Regions from separate parts of the Mesorhizobium sp. B2-4-2 genome, predicted to be linked through region 1. Evidence: riboswitches for the same ligand, from Rfam matches in the RefSeq annotation. Region 1 holds a riboswitch; each other region holds the start of a gene.
What was found. Region 1 has a riboswitch for cobalamin ahead of FJ942_RS15635 (CbtB domain-containing protein). Riboswitches for the same ligand answer to the same signal wherever they lie in the genome.
Positions count from the first base shown of each region.

Region 2: it holds a riboswitch for cobalamin, as region 1 does, so the genes downstream of both, bluB (5,6-dimethylbenzimidazole synthase) here and FJ942_RS15635 (CbtB domain-containing protein) in region 1, are expected to answer to the same signal.
Region 3: it holds a riboswitch for cobalamin, as region 1 does, so the genes downstream of both, FJ942_RS27115 (aromatic ring-hydroxylating dioxygenase subunit alpha) here and FJ942_RS15635 (CbtB domain-containing protein) in region 1, are expected to answer to the same signal.
Region 4: it holds a riboswitch for cobalamin, as region 1 does, so the genes downstream of both, FJ942_RS14910 (ABC transporter ATP-binding protein) here and FJ942_RS15635 (CbtB domain-containing protein) in region 1, are expected to answer to the same signal.

Region 1 covers NZ_VFVM01000006.1:126,852-130,769, forward strand. Annotated here, with positions in the region: gene cobU (bifunctional adenosylcobinamide kinase/adenosylcobinamide-phosphate guanylyltransferase) at 1-371, opposite strand, end outside; gene FJ942_RS15630 (CbtA family protein) at 364-1,161, opposite strand; gene FJ942_RS15635 (CbtB domain-containing protein) at 1,177-1,356, opposite strand; cobalamin riboswitch at 1,392-1,588, opposite strand; gene FJ942_RS15640 (aromatic ring-hydroxylating dioxygenase subunit alpha) at 1,723-2,892, shown strand; gene FJ942_RS15645 (MFS transporter) at 2,896-3,918, opposite strand, start outside.
Region 2 covers NZ_VFVM01000001.1:415,679-419,596, reverse strand. Annotated here, with positions in the region: gene FJ942_RS02040 (pirin family protein) at 1-547, opposite strand, end outside; gene FJ942_RS02035 (DUF2277 domain-containing protein) at 588-854, opposite strand; gene FJ942_RS02030 (exodeoxyribonuclease VII small subunit) at 953-1,204, opposite strand; gene FJ942_RS02025 (histone deacetylase family protein) at 1,208-2,134, opposite strand; cobalamin riboswitch at 2,256-2,436, shown strand; gene bluB (5,6-dimethylbenzimidazole synthase) at 2,485-3,237, shown strand; gene FJ942_RS02015 (TetR/AcrR family transcriptional regulator) at 3,283-3,888, opposite strand.
Region 3 covers NZ_VFVM01000018.1:66,930-70,847, reverse strand. Annotated here, with positions in the region: gene FJ942_RS27120 (hybrid-cluster NAD(P)-dependent oxidoreductase) at 1-726, opposite strand, end outside; gene FJ942_RS27115 (aromatic ring-hydroxylating dioxygenase subunit alpha) at 746-1,993, opposite strand; cobalamin riboswitch at 2,124-2,326, opposite strand; gene FJ942_RS27110 (DUF680 domain-containing protein) at 2,806-3,003, shown strand; gene FJ942_RS27105 (DUF680 domain-containing protein) at 3,073-3,309, shown strand; gene ugpC (sn-glycerol-3-phosphate ABC transporter ATP-binding protein UgpC) at 3,397-3,918, opposite strand, start outside.
Region 4 covers NZ_VFVM01000005.1:381,872-385,789, reverse strand. Annotated here, with positions in the region: gene FJ942_RS14920 (Gfo/Idh/MocA family oxidoreductase) at 1-271, opposite strand, end outside; gene FJ942_RS14915 (LacI family DNA-binding transcriptional regulator) at 453-1,478, shown strand; cobalamin riboswitch at 1,541-1,750, shown strand; gene FJ942_RS14910 (ABC transporter ATP-binding protein) at 2,007-2,795, shown strand; gene FJ942_RS14905 (ABC transporter substrate-binding protein) at 2,835-3,782, shown strand; gene FJ942_RS14900 (iron ABC transporter permease) at 3,791-3,918, shown strand, end outside.

The DNA of each region.
Region 1 (3,918 bases):
GATACCACGAACCAGGGTCCGCGCGGCCGCGACAGCATGTCAGCCAGCCGCCGACATTCGGCCTCTACATCATGATCGGCCAGCATGTGATTGGTCAGCCAGAGCGTCAGGCAGTCGACAAGGACCGGCTGGTCCTCCGGTAGGGCCTCGAGTGCACCGACAAGGCCAAGCGGTGCATCGATGGTCGTCCAGCCCTCGCCGCGCCGCGACCGGTGCAACGCGATGCGCTGCCGCATCTCGTCGTCATAGGCTTGCGCCGTGGCGATGTAGGTCCATGGCGAAGGCAAGGCCGTCATCAGCGTTTCGGCGTGCGCGCTCTTGCCGGAGCGCGCACCGCCGATGATGAAGGTCAGTCTTCCGCGATCAGGCAAAGCTGTCGCGCAGGCTCGTCGCGCTGCCGGTGAAGCGTCCGCGCACCACGCCGACGACAGCGCCGAGCACGAGCCAGAACACCAGGTTGGTTACGGTTACCGCCACCACGAACTGATGGTGCAGGCCTTCCGGAATCGGCGTCTCGAAACTGTCCGGCTGCGGCGCGCCGACAATATGCGGCGCGACGATCAACACCACGCCCAGAATCGCCAGCGGCAGTGATTTGCGGAAGGCGATCAGGGCAAGGCCGATCGCCGTCGCCGCCACCGTCGCCGTCCACCAGATCTGGCGTGGCAGAAGCTCGGCGGCAGGCATGGCCGGCAGTTCCGGCGGCAGGCCGAGGCCCGGCGCCAGCGTGAACACGGCAAAGCCGGCCAGTCCCCAGAACACGCCCTGGCGCCAGTTGCCGATGCCGCCGGCGAATTCCGAAACCGCGACCAGGACCAGCGCGAAGCCGATGCCGGTGACGATGTTGGCAAGCACGCTGAAGGCGAAGCGCTCGAAGCCGTCGGCCGGCGCCCAGCCTTCCTCTTCAGCCGGAACAGCTTCAGCGGCTGCCGGCGCGGCGGAGCTCATGGCATTGCCCGCCGGGGCGGCAGAGTTCATGGCGTTGTTGTCGGTCGGGGCCGGTGCGGTATGGTCGTGGTGGTGGCCGCCGCCGGCCTGTTCGTAGACTTCCGCCTTCAGGATCAACGGCACGGTGGCATAGGCCTGCATGCAGGCGAGAACGACACCGGCCACGAGCCCTGCGATCGCCGCGATGAACACGACGTTGCGAAACAGGTTCATGATGTCAAATCCCTATCAGTGGCAGGGAAACGCCATCGAGTGGCGATAGTCGTGCGCGGCATTGTGGACCGCGTCGATATGCGAGAAACCGACAAAGCCTACGACGAAAACGCCGAGCAGCGCCGCGAGCGCGAGCTGCAGGAGGCGCGACTGCGAGGAGATGGAGGCGCCGAGGGAGACGGAAGCGGTATTCATGTCTTGTCCTTTCACCCTCCACCCGAGGGCATCGAAGTCAGTTTCCTGTCGCCGGCAGGTCTCCTGGCTCGCGGATCAGCGCCCTTCCCCACCTTCCCGAAGAAAATCTTCAGTGGCATATGGAGAGGACTACCGCACACAGTTGCGGGGGCAGCCACGGCATTGGGCAACAAATCTGCCCGCACCGCATTCCCTCTTGGCTCCAATCGGAACCGACGACGAAGGTGACTATAGGGAAAATCGCCGCATCCGGCAAACCAAATTCCGACGGCGACAAGCGCTTTAGCGCCGTCCGGCCGCTTGCTCCGCTGCAATTGACAATTTCCGTGGCCGGGTGTCGGCTGCCATCCTCACAGGAGGCCAGCCATGCAGCCCGTCCAGAGCCAGCACGCCCCCTATAACGGCCTCACCCGGGCCGAGCCGACATTGCCGTCCTCGGCCTATTGGGATGCGGCGGCCTACCAGCGCGACCTCGACGCCATCTGGTACAGGAACTGGCTGCTCGTCTGCCGTGAAGCTGATCTCGCCCAACCGCTGGCTTTCCGCACCTTCCGTGTCGGCAGCCAGGAGATCGTCGTGCTGCGTGACGATACCGGCGAACTGCGCGCCTTCCACAACACCTGCCGGCATCGCGGCTCGCAGCTTTGCCAGGAACGCGAGGGGCGGCTGAGGGCGCGGCTGATCACCTGCCCCTACCACGCATGGTCCTATTCGCTGCGCGGCGAGCTCGTGCGCGTGCCATCGAAAACGCTGCCCGAAGGTTTCGACAAGGCGGACCATCCGCTCTATCGCGTCGCGCTGTCGGTCTGGCGCGGCTTCGTCTTCGTCAATCTCGCGGAAGATGCCGCCGGCTCGGCGCACTCATCCTTCGACCCGGCCTCCGGCGATCTCGGCAACTGGCCGCTGGAATCGCTGGTATCGGGCCATGTGCTGCGCAAGGTGATGAACTGCAACTGGAAGATCTTCTGGGAAAACTTCAACGAATGCCTGCATTGCCCCGGCGTCCACAAGGACCTGTCGCGGCTGGTGCCGATCTACGGCCGCGGCCTGATGGGCCGGCATGACGACCCCGAATGGACCCGCCATGCCGACAATGACGCGCCGGAATTTTCCGGCGGGCTGCGGGCGGGTGCCGAAACATGGTCACGTGACGGCCAGGCGCATGGGCCGGTCTTTTCGGGCCTGACGCCGGCCGAGCGCGCCGCCGGCCAGACCTACGCCACCAGCCTGCCCTCGATGTTCATCGTCGGCCACGTCGACTATGTCAGGTCCGTACGGCTGGTGCCGCTTGGCCCCGAGCAGACCGAATTGACCGCCGAATGGCTGTTCGCGCCCGACGCGCTCGCCGCCACCGACATCGACAACATCGTCGGATTCGGCACCCAGGTGCTGGAGGAGGATGCCGCGATCTGCGAGGTCAACCAGAAAGGGCTGCGCTCCATGCGCCATAAGGCCGGCGTGCTGATGCCGGAGGAGTACGACCTCCACCGCTTCCACGATTGGGTACGCGAACGACATGCTGCGCTTGTGCCGTAAGCTTCACAGCGACTTCGGCAGATACCGCCAGGTGACATAACCGCAGACCGCCGCAAGCAGGCCGAGCGTGACGAAAACCGAGCCTAGTCCGAAAAAGGCCAGCACCACCGAGTAGACCAGCGGCGGCGTCAGTTCGGAAAAGTCGAGATAAGTGCGGTAGACCGCAGCCATCTGCGCCCGCTCATAAGAGCGGACCGAGCGCATGAAGGCGGTCGAGCCCAGCGCGTCGAGCGCGATGGTGAAGAAGGCGCCGCACAGCAGGAAGGCGCCGGTGACGAGCGGCGCGCTTTCGCCGACGGCACCCGCCGCCAGCAGCACCACCGACATGGCGAAATAGGCAAAAGTCATGGTCCTGCGGCCGCCGAAGCGCTTGCCGGCCTTGCCCCAGAAAATCGCCATGAACAAAAGCGCGTTGCCTGCCGAAACCAGAATGCCGCCGGCAAGTTCGCCCTCACCGGTGATGACCATGAACAGCGGGCCATAGACGAAAAATGTCGTCCAGAAGCAGGAGCGGCCGAAGGCGATCAGCCAGGCCAGCCTCAGCCTCGGCTGCGCGACGAAGCGGCCGATATTGGCCAGCGGGTTGACTGGGCGCGTCTTGCCCGGCCGGATCGAGGGATTGTCGCCGAGCCGGTAGGTCCAGAACAACGCCAGCAGGGCCAAGGCGAATACGGCGACCGCGCCATGCGCGGCATAGATGCCGAAGCGCGTGTAGAGAAAGATGCCGAGCGTCGGCCCACCCGTCCAGGCAAACATCGACCACGCCATGCGCAGCGATTCGGCCTGCATGAAATCGGTCTTGCGGATGTGGTCCATGATGTAGAGGTTGAGCGTGATCGACAGCGCGCTGGCGCCCATGACACGGCACAGCATACCGGCCAATTGCCCGGCGAGCGTATGCGTGACGAAGAACAACGAGCCGATCGCCAGCAGGCAGGCGCCCGCCGTGTAGACCCAGCGCCGTGCGAAGCGCTGGATCAGCATCGGCATGAACAGGGTCACCGACAGGCCGAGCATCGCCACGAT
Region 2 (3,918 bases), on a different contig from region 1:
GGGAACGCAGCCCCTGGAAATCGCCTATAACGATGCGGCCGCTGACGCCTTCCGCGTCGATGTCGGGAAGCCGCGCGACAGCGGTGTTTTCGAAAACCGGCGCCACTTCCTCCTTGCCGTCCGGCAGCGCCAACCATGTCTGCAGCCCCGAGATCGACATCGGCGCGCCGCGCAGTTCTTCCGGCGTGCGCTCCGAATGGACGATGCCGCGGCCGGCGGTCATCAGGTTCACGTCACCCGGCTCGATCACCATCTCGGTGCCGAGCGAATCGCGATGCCTGATCCTGCCGTCGAACAGGTAGGTGACCGTCGACAGGCCGATATGAGGATGCGGCCGGACGTCGAGCGCCTGACCGGCACGCAGGATGGCCGGGCCCATGCGGTCGAAGAAGATGAAGGGACCGACCAGCCGCCTTTTGGCAGTCGGCAAGGCGCGGCGAACCTGAAAACCGCCAATGTCCTTGGCGTTCGGAATGACCATCAATTCGATCTGGTCGCTGGCAAAGGCATCGCCGGCTTCAGGATCCTTCCCGGGAAAGAAGCTCATGAACTCTCCTTGTCAGCGGCCGATGGCTGCTTTGGCCAGATCAGGCAAAGCGGATCGCCGCCTTCGCCCGCAGCTTGGCCGCAACCTCCTCGCGATTGCGCGGATGCTGGTTGGTTTCAAGCGAATCGAGAAGCTCGCGCGCCGACGCCGCGATGGCCTCGACGGCATGGTCGAATGCGTGCTGGTTCTGCTTCGAAGGCCGCGTCCTTCCGCTCAGCTTGCGAACGAATTGAAGGGCTGCATCGCGCACCTCGTCGTTGGTCGCCGGCGGATCAAAATTGAACAGGGTCTTGATGTTTCTGCACATCGCTTCCGTATCTCCTCTTGTCCTGGAGCCGTTTCAATCGGGACGCGTTCTATCCTCAATCATGATCGTGTCAAAAACCAGAGAGACGGCTGCGTGCCTCAATCCGCGTCCAGCGGCTCCGTCCCGACCGGCTTGCCGTCGCGGGACAGCCTGATCTTCTCCACCTTGTCCTCGGCCGCCTTCAGCAGCCGGTCGCAATGCACCTTCAGCGCCTCGCCGCGCTCGTAGATCCTAATGGACTGGTCGAGCGGCACATCGCCACGCTCCAGATCATCGACGATCTTCTCCAGCGCGTCGAGAGCCTGTTCGAAGCTCATCGCCTTGACGTCTTCGTTGGTTTCACCAGCCATCATTCATCCTTTCATCAGTCGCCCGACATGGGCGGCGACCGAAAATGCCAATCCTTGCAGATCGTAGCCGCCCTCGAGCAGGCTGACGAGCCGGTTGCCGCTGTGGCGCGCCGCGCGCTGCATGAGTTGGCCGGTCGCCCAGTCGAAATCATCCTCGGTCAGGTTGATCTCGGCCAGCGGGTCGCGATGATGCGCATCGAAGCCGGCCGAAATAATGATCAGGTCGGGTGCAAAATTGTCGAGCGAGGGCAGCACGCGCGACAGGAAGGCATCGCGGAACGCCTCGCTGCCGGTCTGCGGCGCAAGCGGCGCGTTGACGATGTTGCCGGCGCCGGTTTCGTTCTTTGCTCCGGTGCCGGGGTAGAGCGGCATCTGGTGCGTCGAGCAATAAAGCACGGACGGATCGTCCCAGAAAACATCCTGCGTGCCGTTGCCGTGATGCACGTCCCAGTCGACGATGGCGACACGTTCGATATCGTGTTTGCGCTGTGCATAACGTGCGGCGATGGCCGCCGTGTTGAACAGGCAGAAGCCCATCGCGGTCGCTTTCTCGGCATGATGGCCGGGCGGCCGGGCGGCGACGAAAACGTTGTCTGCCCTGCCGGCAAAGACGTCGTCGACGGCGGCGTTGGCGGCTCCGATCGCGGTGATCGCCGCCTGCCAGCTCTTCGGGCTGGCCGTTGTGTCGGCATCGATGCGGGCGATGCCCGTCTCGGGAATGGCGGCGCGTACCCGCTCGACGAAATCCTCGGGATGCGCGTAGAGAATGGTGGCCTCATCGCCTTGTGGCGCCTCGAGGCGGTCGAGCGCGGCAAAAGCCTCGTCGTCGAGCACGCGCTCAATGGCGCGCAAGCGGTCCGGCCGCTCCGGATGGCCGGGTGGCGTGATGTGCTCGAGGAAGATCGGATGGGTGTAGAGACGAGTGGCCATGCTCCCTATCTAGTGCCCCGGCGCGGCGATGGCCATGCGTTGCGGCCTGATGGTTGGGGAAAATCGCGCTTGCGTCCGTTCGCGTCGCCGCGGGGATTGGCGGCGCAGGGGCTTCGTCGTAAAGTCCCCGCCACTGCCTGGTGCCCGCCGCGAGCGGGAGAATCGGGAACACGGTTTGATACCGTGGCGTGCCCAACGCTGTAAGGGGGACCGCGCCGGTAAATGCCACTGTCGATGACGGGAAGGCGCCGGATGCGGGTTGATCCCGAGCCAGAAGACCGGCCTGGCAGGCATCGTCATCCGCATGGTCAGGCGGACGGCAGTTGATTGCAATCGCAAGGGGACAAGCGATGCCGGACAATATGACCATCCCCGTGGGTGACGGATTCGACCAGATGGCGCGCGATGCGGTCTACCGCGCCATGTTCACGCGGCGCGATGTCCGCAGCCATTTTACATCAGAGGCCGTCGACGACGAGGTCTTGGCGCGGCTGCTGCTTGCCGCCCATCACGCGCCATCGGTCGGCTTCATGCAGCCATGGAATTTCATCGTCATTCGTGGCACCGAACGACGGGAACAGGTGCGCGACCTGTTCCTCGCGGCGCGCGAGCAGGAATTGCCGGCGATCGAGGAAGAGCGGCGGGCGCTCTACCGCAAGCTCAAGCTGGAAGGCATCTGCGAAAGCGCGCTCAATATCTGTATCACCTGCGACCGCCGACGCTCACAGGGTTCGCCGCTGGGACGCTGGCACAATCCCGAGATGGATCTCTACAGCACGGTCTGCGCGGTGCAGAATTTCTGGCTGGCGGCGCGCGCCGAAGGCGTCGGCGTTGGCTGGGTCAGCATTATCGAGGCGCAGGCGTTGAAAGGCCTTCTGTCGATTCCCGAGCATGTGACGCCGGTGGCCTATCTCTGTGTCGGCCGTGTCTCGGAGTTCGCGCCGAAACCGGACCTCGAAACACATGGCTGGGGGCGGCGGCTGCCGCTGCCCGAGCTGATCATGAGCGAGACGTTTTGCGGACAGGGCGAAGTTCCGCTCAAATCAACGATCGCACGCCTCAAGGCGGCAACATGCGAAAAGTCTGACAAACCCTTGATTTGATTGCCGATACGGCATGCGCAGCGCGCTGCCGGCGGCCTGCCGTCGTCAGGCGGCTCCGGCATCCTTCCTCAACAATCCTTCGAGCAGTTGCTTGAATGCCGCCACCACGGTCTTCGACGTCGCTTCCGGGTCGTTCGAATTGGCGATCCGCTGCGCCGCCTGGCTGCTCGCCCCGTTGATCAGCCGTGCCGCGGTCTCGGGGTCTACGCCCGGGACAACCACCCCGTCGCCCTGCAGCGTCGTCAGGTGATCGGTCATCGACGCGACGCAGGCATTGGCGTTCGGCCATTGCGCGGGATCCCCCAGCACGGCCGGACCGTCCCGAAACATGATGCGCTGGATTTCCGGCTCCAGCGCCATTTCGATGTAGCTCGTGCATTCGTCGACGAAGCTTTGCCAGCGGGTCGGTGCTTTCGCTGCAACCTCATTCACCCGTGCCGCCATCTCGGCGTCTATCTCGGCGATAACCGCCTGCAAAAGCCCCTTCTTGTCCCCGAAATGATGATAGAGCGCACCGCGCGTCAGCCCTGCCGATGCGGTGAAATCATCCATCGATGCCTCGGCATAACCGATCGTTCCGAACGCATGCCGGGCCGCGGCAATCAATTTGGCGCGCGTTTCGGCGATCATTTCCCTGCGGGGCTTGTGCATCTCTTCTGGCCTTATCTACATACGTCACGT
Region 3 (3,918 bases), on a different contig from region 1:
GGCGGCTTCGAGCATGCCGCGCACGGCACGCATGAAGGGGTCGGGGCCGCAGCAGAAGATTTCGCGCTCTCGGAAATCGGGCGCCAAAAGCGGCAGCCGGATGGCGTCGATGCGGCCCATATGGCCGAACCAGCCTTCCCGGCTCGACCGCTCCTCGATCATGAAACCGAGCGACAGGCCGGGCATGCGGCTGCCGAGCAATTCCAGCTCCTTGCGGAAGATGATCTCTTCGGGGCGGCGGGCGCAGTTGACGAAGCCGACATCGGTCCATGGCGCGCAGTCGTTCAGCCAGCGCAGCATCGACATCATCGGCGTCACGCCGGAGCCGGCCGAGATGAACAGATATTTGGCCGCCGGGTGGCTGTGCAGCGAAAAGTCTCCGGCCGGCCCATACGCCTTGACGTGCGAACCAGGCCTCAAATGGTCGAACATCCAGCGTGTGCCGGTGCTGCCGGCCTGCGCCTTCACCGTCACCGCGATCGAGAATGGCCGTGAAGGCGAAGACGACAGCGTGTAGGTGCGCATCAGCAACCCATCCGCTGTCGGCAGTTCCAGCGTCACGAACTGGCCCGGCTTGTAGCGGAACCAGGTCTGGTTGTCGGAGCGGAAGGTGAAGGTCTTTACATCAGGCGCCTCGTCGCTCACGCCGATCACTTCCAGCACCTGGAGCCTGTCGTTCCAGGGCGCCATCTGATCGAGATGGCGATAGAGGCCGAGATACGTCATCGCATTCATCCCTTACCTCTCAAGCAACGCTGCGCAGGGCCGGCCGGCCGTCTTCGGCGAGGCGCGGACCGATGAAACGCGCGTACCAGTCGACGAACTGGATGACGCCGCCTTCGTGCAGTTCGGAATAGGGGCCGGGTTCATAGGCCGGCGACAGGATGCCGAAGGCGTTTTCCTCGACGATGCGACGATCCTGGCCGTTGGTCTCGGTCCAGACATGGGTGAGTTCGGCAAGGTCGTAGTCGACGCCCTCGACCGCGTCCTTGTGAACCAGCCATTTGGTCGTCACCGCGGTCTCGGTGGCGCTGATCGGCAGCACGCGGAACGTGACGGCGTGGTCGCCGAGGATGTGGTTCCAGGTCGTCGGATAGTGATAGAGCAGCAACGAGCCGATGCGGTCGGTGGCAACGCTGTCGGACAGGTTCTTCTTGACCGCGTGTTTTCCCGTCATCGTGTAACTGACGGCATCGCGCAGCAGCGGCGCGCGGATGGCACGGTATTGTCCGGCCGGGTCGATGCGGAACTTGCTCGGCAGGCCGGCGGCCTCGCATTTGGCCCAGTGAGCCAGCATCTCCGGGTCGCTGTCGGCGCCTTGCACGCCAGTCACGGTCGGCGCCTCAGGAAAGGTCTTGCAGAGCTCCGGATGGTTGCCGGCGCAATGATAGCATTCGCGGTTGTTTTCCCAGACCAGCTTCCAATTGCCCTTCTCGACGATGGTGCTCTCGAAGGCGACCTTTGCTTCGCGCAGCCGGTGCGGCAGCAAATAGGGTTCGATCATCATCCGCATCGGCGCGAAATCCGCCGGCTCGTCGGCGAGGCAAATGAAGGTGTAGCCGCCGACGCTTTCGCAGGCGACCGGCTTCAGGCCGAACTGGCTCTTGTCGAAACCCTCGGCCATCTGCCTGGCGAACAGCAGCCTGCCGTCCAGTTCATAGGTCCACTGATGGTAGGGGCAGACGAGCTTTGCCGCCGTGCCCTTGTCTGTGTTGCAGACGCGGCTGCCGCGATGGCGGCAAGAATTGTGGAAGGCGTTGATGTTGCCCTTCTGGTCGCGCACCAGCACGACAGGATAGTCGCCGATCTGCACCGTAATGAAGCTGCCGGGCCTGGGCAGTTCGCAATCATGGCCGATGAACAGCCAGTCGCGGTACCAGATCAGCTCCATGTCGAGCTTGAAGTAGTCGGCGTCGGTATAGAAGGGCTGCTCGAGTGAGAAGCCGTCCCTGCGGCCTTGCAGCCGTTTCAGCATGTCGTTGCGCGCATCCATGTCCTGTCCTCGCATTGAAGTCCTGTCCTCACATTGAAGGACTGAACGGAGGGGAGAGAGGAAGGATCAAGCCGCGCGCCGGCTTGCGCCGGACATGCACCATCCGCCTCTTGACCGCCCGCCGCGATCAGTCGAGTCCAACATCTCGGGCTGGTTTCCGGGCTCTGGAGCTGTCCTTGCGGACTGTCGCGACACCTTCCCAGGCCTTTGCCCAGTGGTCTCCCGTTGCGACCTGAACTCCACCACCGTTGCGGGGGCAGCGCCGGATTCTGACCGGCTTCCCAATTCTCCGCCTCGTCGTCACGCGGCGGCACCTGAGATGGCAGGATCTAACCATGATCGCCGGCTTGTCGTCGGCATGAAAACGACATCGCATCCATGCCGCGCGACACGCACTGAAAACGGTGCGGCCGCCGTTGCAGGGGCAGAAAGCCTCAGGTCGCCGCCTCGGATTCCGTCTCGTGGCGGAGGCAAAAAGGTTAACGGTTTCGAAAAGTGACTATTAGCGCCCTCTAAAATCGAACCGAACGGTTCGTTTCTGTTGACGATGCGTGCAGGACGGTGTGAACACTGGGCCTTCGACACAGTTGGTGATCGCGCGGTCTGTTAGAATAACTATCTGATAACAAATGGAAAAAAACGAATGTAGAAGGCCCTGGCACAATTTCAAGTGGTGGAAACTTGGTCCACACGGAAAAACTTCGTGATTGGAAATGGCGGTATGGCTTTCCCACATCGGGGCTGTCCGAACGACGCGATTTCCTCCCAAGACACGCCGCTAGACGGACGGAAAAATACTGGAGTATCAAAAAATGAAAAAGATCATTCTCACTGCCGCCGCCCTTCTGGCTGTTTCCGGCAGCGCCTTCGCTAGTAGCGACCATTATGGTTCGAATGCCCCTGCGGCCACCGCCGTCGACAGCTCGTACACCGCTTCGACCAAGAAGTCGGAACCGGCTGCCCAGACGCCTGTCCAGGGTGCCGATCGCAACCTCTTCGGCAACAACTAACAGCCGATCTCCAGTTGACGGCGGGCCTTCCGCCGTCCTGGCGAAATTCGAAAATTCAGGAGACTTGAAATGAAGAAGATCATCCTTGCTGCCGCCGCCGTTCTGGTGGTGTCGGGCAGCGCTTTTGCCGGCAGCGACAACTATGGCTCCAATGGCGCCAACCAACCTGCCGTCACCTCGGTCGACAATGCGCACACGGCTTCGATCCGCGACAGCGGCTCGCCCGTCTACAAGCTGCTCAATTCGTCGGGCGATGTACACAAGTCCGCCCCTCAGGGCAGTGACCGGAATCTCTTCGGCCACTAACAGCCGAAGCTGACACCAAACACGAGCGGCGGGCTTTGCCCGCCGCTCCTGTTTTTGCGTGACCGGCAATTAATTCATGGCCTGCTCTCAGGCCGCTTTCGCTTCCGTCTCGTGCAGCGCGAAGGATCGTCCATCCGCGTCGAAGATATGAAGGTCTCCGGCGTCGGCGCTCAGCCGCAGTGTCGCCCCGCGCTTGACCTCGACATTGCCCGGCAGCTTGGTCACCAGCGGCAGGTCGGCGCGGCCGATGTCGACATAGACGAGTTGCACCTCGCCGAGCTGCTCGACATAATCCACCGTTCCTTCGAACAGATAGTCCGTGCCGCCGGCGATCGTCAGGTCCTCCGGCCGCACGCCGAAGCTCACCGACGCGCCCTTGGCCGAGGCCGGCGTCGCGATCGGCACCGTAGCCTTGCGGCCGCCGACATGACTGATGGCGGTCGGATTGCCCGATTTGTCGATGGTCGCCGGCAGGATGTTCATGGCCGGCGAGCCGATGAACTGGGCAACGAACAGATTGCCGGGTTTCTTGTAGAGTTCCATCGGCGTGCCGACCTGCTCGATATGGCCCTCCTTCAGCACCACGATGCGGTCGGCCAGCGTCATCGC
Region 4 (3,918 bases), on a different contig from region 1:
GACAGCCATGGGCAAAGGCCGAATTCGCCACGGCGCGACGGGCGGCAGGCACGACCACGTCGAACACCGCATCGGGTCTGGTCTGGGAGAGAACGACGTCGAGATCGGTCCCGATCGCGACCCCGGCGAGGTCGTATTCGCGTGCCCGCTGGCGCGCCCTGTCGGCGTCGAGGTCGACGAGACCGACGATCTTGACGGCAGGGGATTGGCTGATGGCCTCGAGCCAGGTTTTGCTCATGGCTCCGCACCCGACCAGGACGACGTGCATCATCCAGCGCTCCTCCGGCCAACCCCTCCTGGCTGGCACCCACGGCAGTCCGTAAATGACTTCCGTAAACGTTTACGATGACACACCCGATGGCATATATTGTCAATCGGATTTGTACCGTCGGCTCTGAAACGCCTTGGCCGCACGACCGGCTGGTGCTAGCCAGAAGCAGGAGGGGGAGGTCTTGGCGTCCAGCATTCACGATCTTGCGCGACACCTGAACATTTCGATCGGTACAGTCTCGCGCGCGCTTAACGGGCGCGCCGACGTGAACGCCGAGACACGCCAGCGCGTGCTCGAGGCGGCCCGGAAGCTCAATTATTCACCGAACCACTCGGGCAGGAACCTACGCCGCGGCACCACCCATGCCGTGGCTTTCATGCTGCAGCCGCATCCGGGCGACCAGCAGTATGGCGAGCCGTTCTTCATTCCGTTCCTCACCGGACTGCAAGCGACATTGGCCGAGTGCGGGCTGGACCTGATCATCGTCATGGGCGCGCCGGCGGATTATCAGCAGGAGCGGCTGCGCCGCGTCGTCGAGACGCGTCGTGCCGATGCCGTCGTACTGGCCTGGACGCGGCGCGAGGACGATCGCATCGACTATCTGAGCAAGGCCGGCTTTCCCTTCGCGACGCTCGGCCGAAGCCGGTCCGGCGACGACAGCTATCCCTCTCTGGATCTGGATTTCGAGAAGGCGGGCGCCGATGCGGTCGACCGGCTGGTTGCGCGTGGCCACCGCCGCATCGCCGCCATCCGGCCGTCGCTTGACCTGAATTTCGGTTATCTGTTTCTGGAGGGTTATTGCAAGGCGCTGCGGCGGCACGGCATCGAAGTCGATCCCGGCCTGATTGTGGACGGTTTTATCAACGAAGCCGGTGGCTACGCGGTGACACCGCAAGTCATGCGGTCGAAGGATCCGCCGACCGCGATTATCTTCAACAACGACTCGATGGCGCTCGGCGGCTGCAAAGCGCTCGCCGAAATGGGGATCAAGCCCGGGCAGGATGTCGCGGTGATCGTCATCGTCGACACGCCGCTCTGCCGTTATTTCTCGCCGGCGCTGACCGGCTTTCGTCCGAGCCTTGACCCGATGGGGCGGCGGCTCGGCGAAATCCTGCTCGCCTCGCTCCCGGCTTTCGCCGGCGCGAAAGGGCCAGAGATCATTCGCGAGGTCTGGCCGCTGGAACTGGTGGCGCGCGATAGTGATTGACCACAAGTTTGTATCGTTATAACAGAACATGCATCGACCTTGCCTCGACGGTGCCTGCATCCTAGGCTGCGACTCGTGATGGTCCCCGCGCCGCAAGGCGAGGGGTGAAAAGGGAACATGGTGAGGCCCGATTTTCGGGTCGAAGCCATGGCTGCCCCCGCAACTGTAAGCGGCGAGCAAAATCCGAGAAGCCACTGGCCGGCAAGGCTGGGAAGGCAGGATGGCGCAACGACCCGCGAGCCAGGAGACCTGCCATCTGCATGGGTTGACCGGACGGGGTGTGCCGGGAGGAGACGCGGGGTTCGGTCTTGTCGACCGGTTCAAGCCAGCTTCCTTCCGTCGCCATTTTTGAAAGTGACGGAAGTTGGACGGCTCCATCGATCGCATTCACTGCATTCCCATGCATCGCATCATCGTGTGCACGCTTTGCCGCGATATCGCCACCGAGGTGAATTCAGGCCAGCGTCCGGCAGGATTGGCAAGCAAGACGCTGGCCCGTATTCCGGCAGGCCCTGCAAGGAATTGCCCATGACCGCGCCGCTTCTCGAGGCCCGCGACCTGGCCGCGGCGGCGGATGGCCTGCATCTGGTGCATCCGGTCAGCCTTTCGGTGGCGGCGGGCGACCGTCTCGCCATCATCGGTCCCAACGGCGCCGGCAAGACGACATTGCTGCGCATGCTGTCGGGCATGCTGCGGCCGAGTTCGGGCGAAGTGAAGCTCACCGGGCGCCTGCTGGACAGGATTTCGACCGCCGAGCGGGCGCTGCACATCGCCGTCGTCGGCCAGACCGATCAACCGGATCCACGGCTGGCGGTGATCGATTATGTCGAGCTCGGCCGGGTTCCGCATACCGGCCGCAGGCACAGGAGCGAGGAACGCGACATTGTCGTCGAGGCGCTGCGCCGGACCGGGCTGTTGCCGCTGCTTGGCCGCACCATCGGCTCGCTGTCGGGCGGCGAGCGCCAGCGCGCCCAGCTTGCCCGCGCCATCGCACAGGAGCCGAAGATCCTGTTCCTCGACGAGCCGACCAACCATCTCGACCCGCGGGCGCGCAGCGAGTTGCTCGAACTGGTTGCAGGCCTCGGCATGACCGTGATCGCGGTGCTGCACGATCTGGCGCTGGTGACGCCTTTCGCCACCAGGGTCGCGGTGATGAGCCATGGCCGGTTGCATGTGCTGGCGCCGCCACGCGAAGCACTCACTCAGCAGCTGATCCGCGAGATCTTCGGTGTCGACGTCTTTAGGTTGCGCCACCCGACGGAGGACCGCGAGCTGACGGTGTTCGAGGTTCCGAACCGTGCCGCGCCATCTTCGTGAGCGCAGATCCAATTCCCGTGCAACGAAGGAGCAACATCCGTGAAACGCCTTGCCGTGTCTCTTGCCTTCTCCCTGCTGGCCTCTACGGCCTTCGCCTTTCCGGTGACGGTCGACAGCTGCGGCAAGTCGCTGACCTTCGACGCGCCTCCAAAGCGCGCTGTCATTCACGATCTCAACATGGCCGAGATGGCCTTCGCCCTGAAGCTGCAGCCGTCGATCGTCGGCCTGACCGGCATCACCGGATGGTACAAGGTCGGCCCCGAATTCAAGGCCGAGCAAGGCTCGATCCCGGAACTGGCGCCCAAATATCCGACGCTGGAAAACCTGGTCGCTGTCGAGCCCGACTTCTTCTTCGCCGGTTGGTACTACGGCATGAAGCCGGGCGGCGAGGTGACGCCCGATACGCTGGCGCAACACGGCATCAAGACCCTGGTGCTGACGGAAAGCTGCGTCCATCTCGACAAGAACCGCCCCGCCGCTTCGATGGATCTGCTCTATGGCGATGTCGAGAAGCTGGGCAAGATCTTCGGCAAGGAGGCCGAAGCGGATAAGCTCGTCTCCGGCTGGAAGGCGCAGCTCGCCGAAATCACGGCCAAGGTCGGCGCCCGCAGGGGAACGCGCGTGTTCCTCTATGATTCCGGCGAGGACAAGCCGTTCACATCAGGCAAGTTCGCCATTCCCAACGCCATGATTTCCGCGGCCGGCGGCGACAACATCATGGCCGACATGGACACCAGCTGGGGCAACACGGATTGGGAGACGGTGGCCTCGCGCAATCCGCAATTCCTCATCCTGCTCGACTATCAGGATGGCGGCGGCTACCGGAAGCTGCTCGATTTCCTGAAAGCGCATCCGGCAATGAAGGAGACGGACGCGGTCAGGAACGAACGCTTCGTGGCGCTTCGCTATGCCGAACTGACACCCGGGCCGGCCAATATCGACGCGATCGGCAAGATTGCCAGGGCGATGCATCCGGAAGCGTTTTAACCGGGAACATGACTTTGCGGCACAAGGCATTCCTATTGGCCATGACGGCGGCGGCGTTGGCAATCGCCGCGTTCGCGCTGCTGTCGATCGCCTATGGCTCGACGATGATTCCGTTGGGCGACGTCGTTGCAGCACT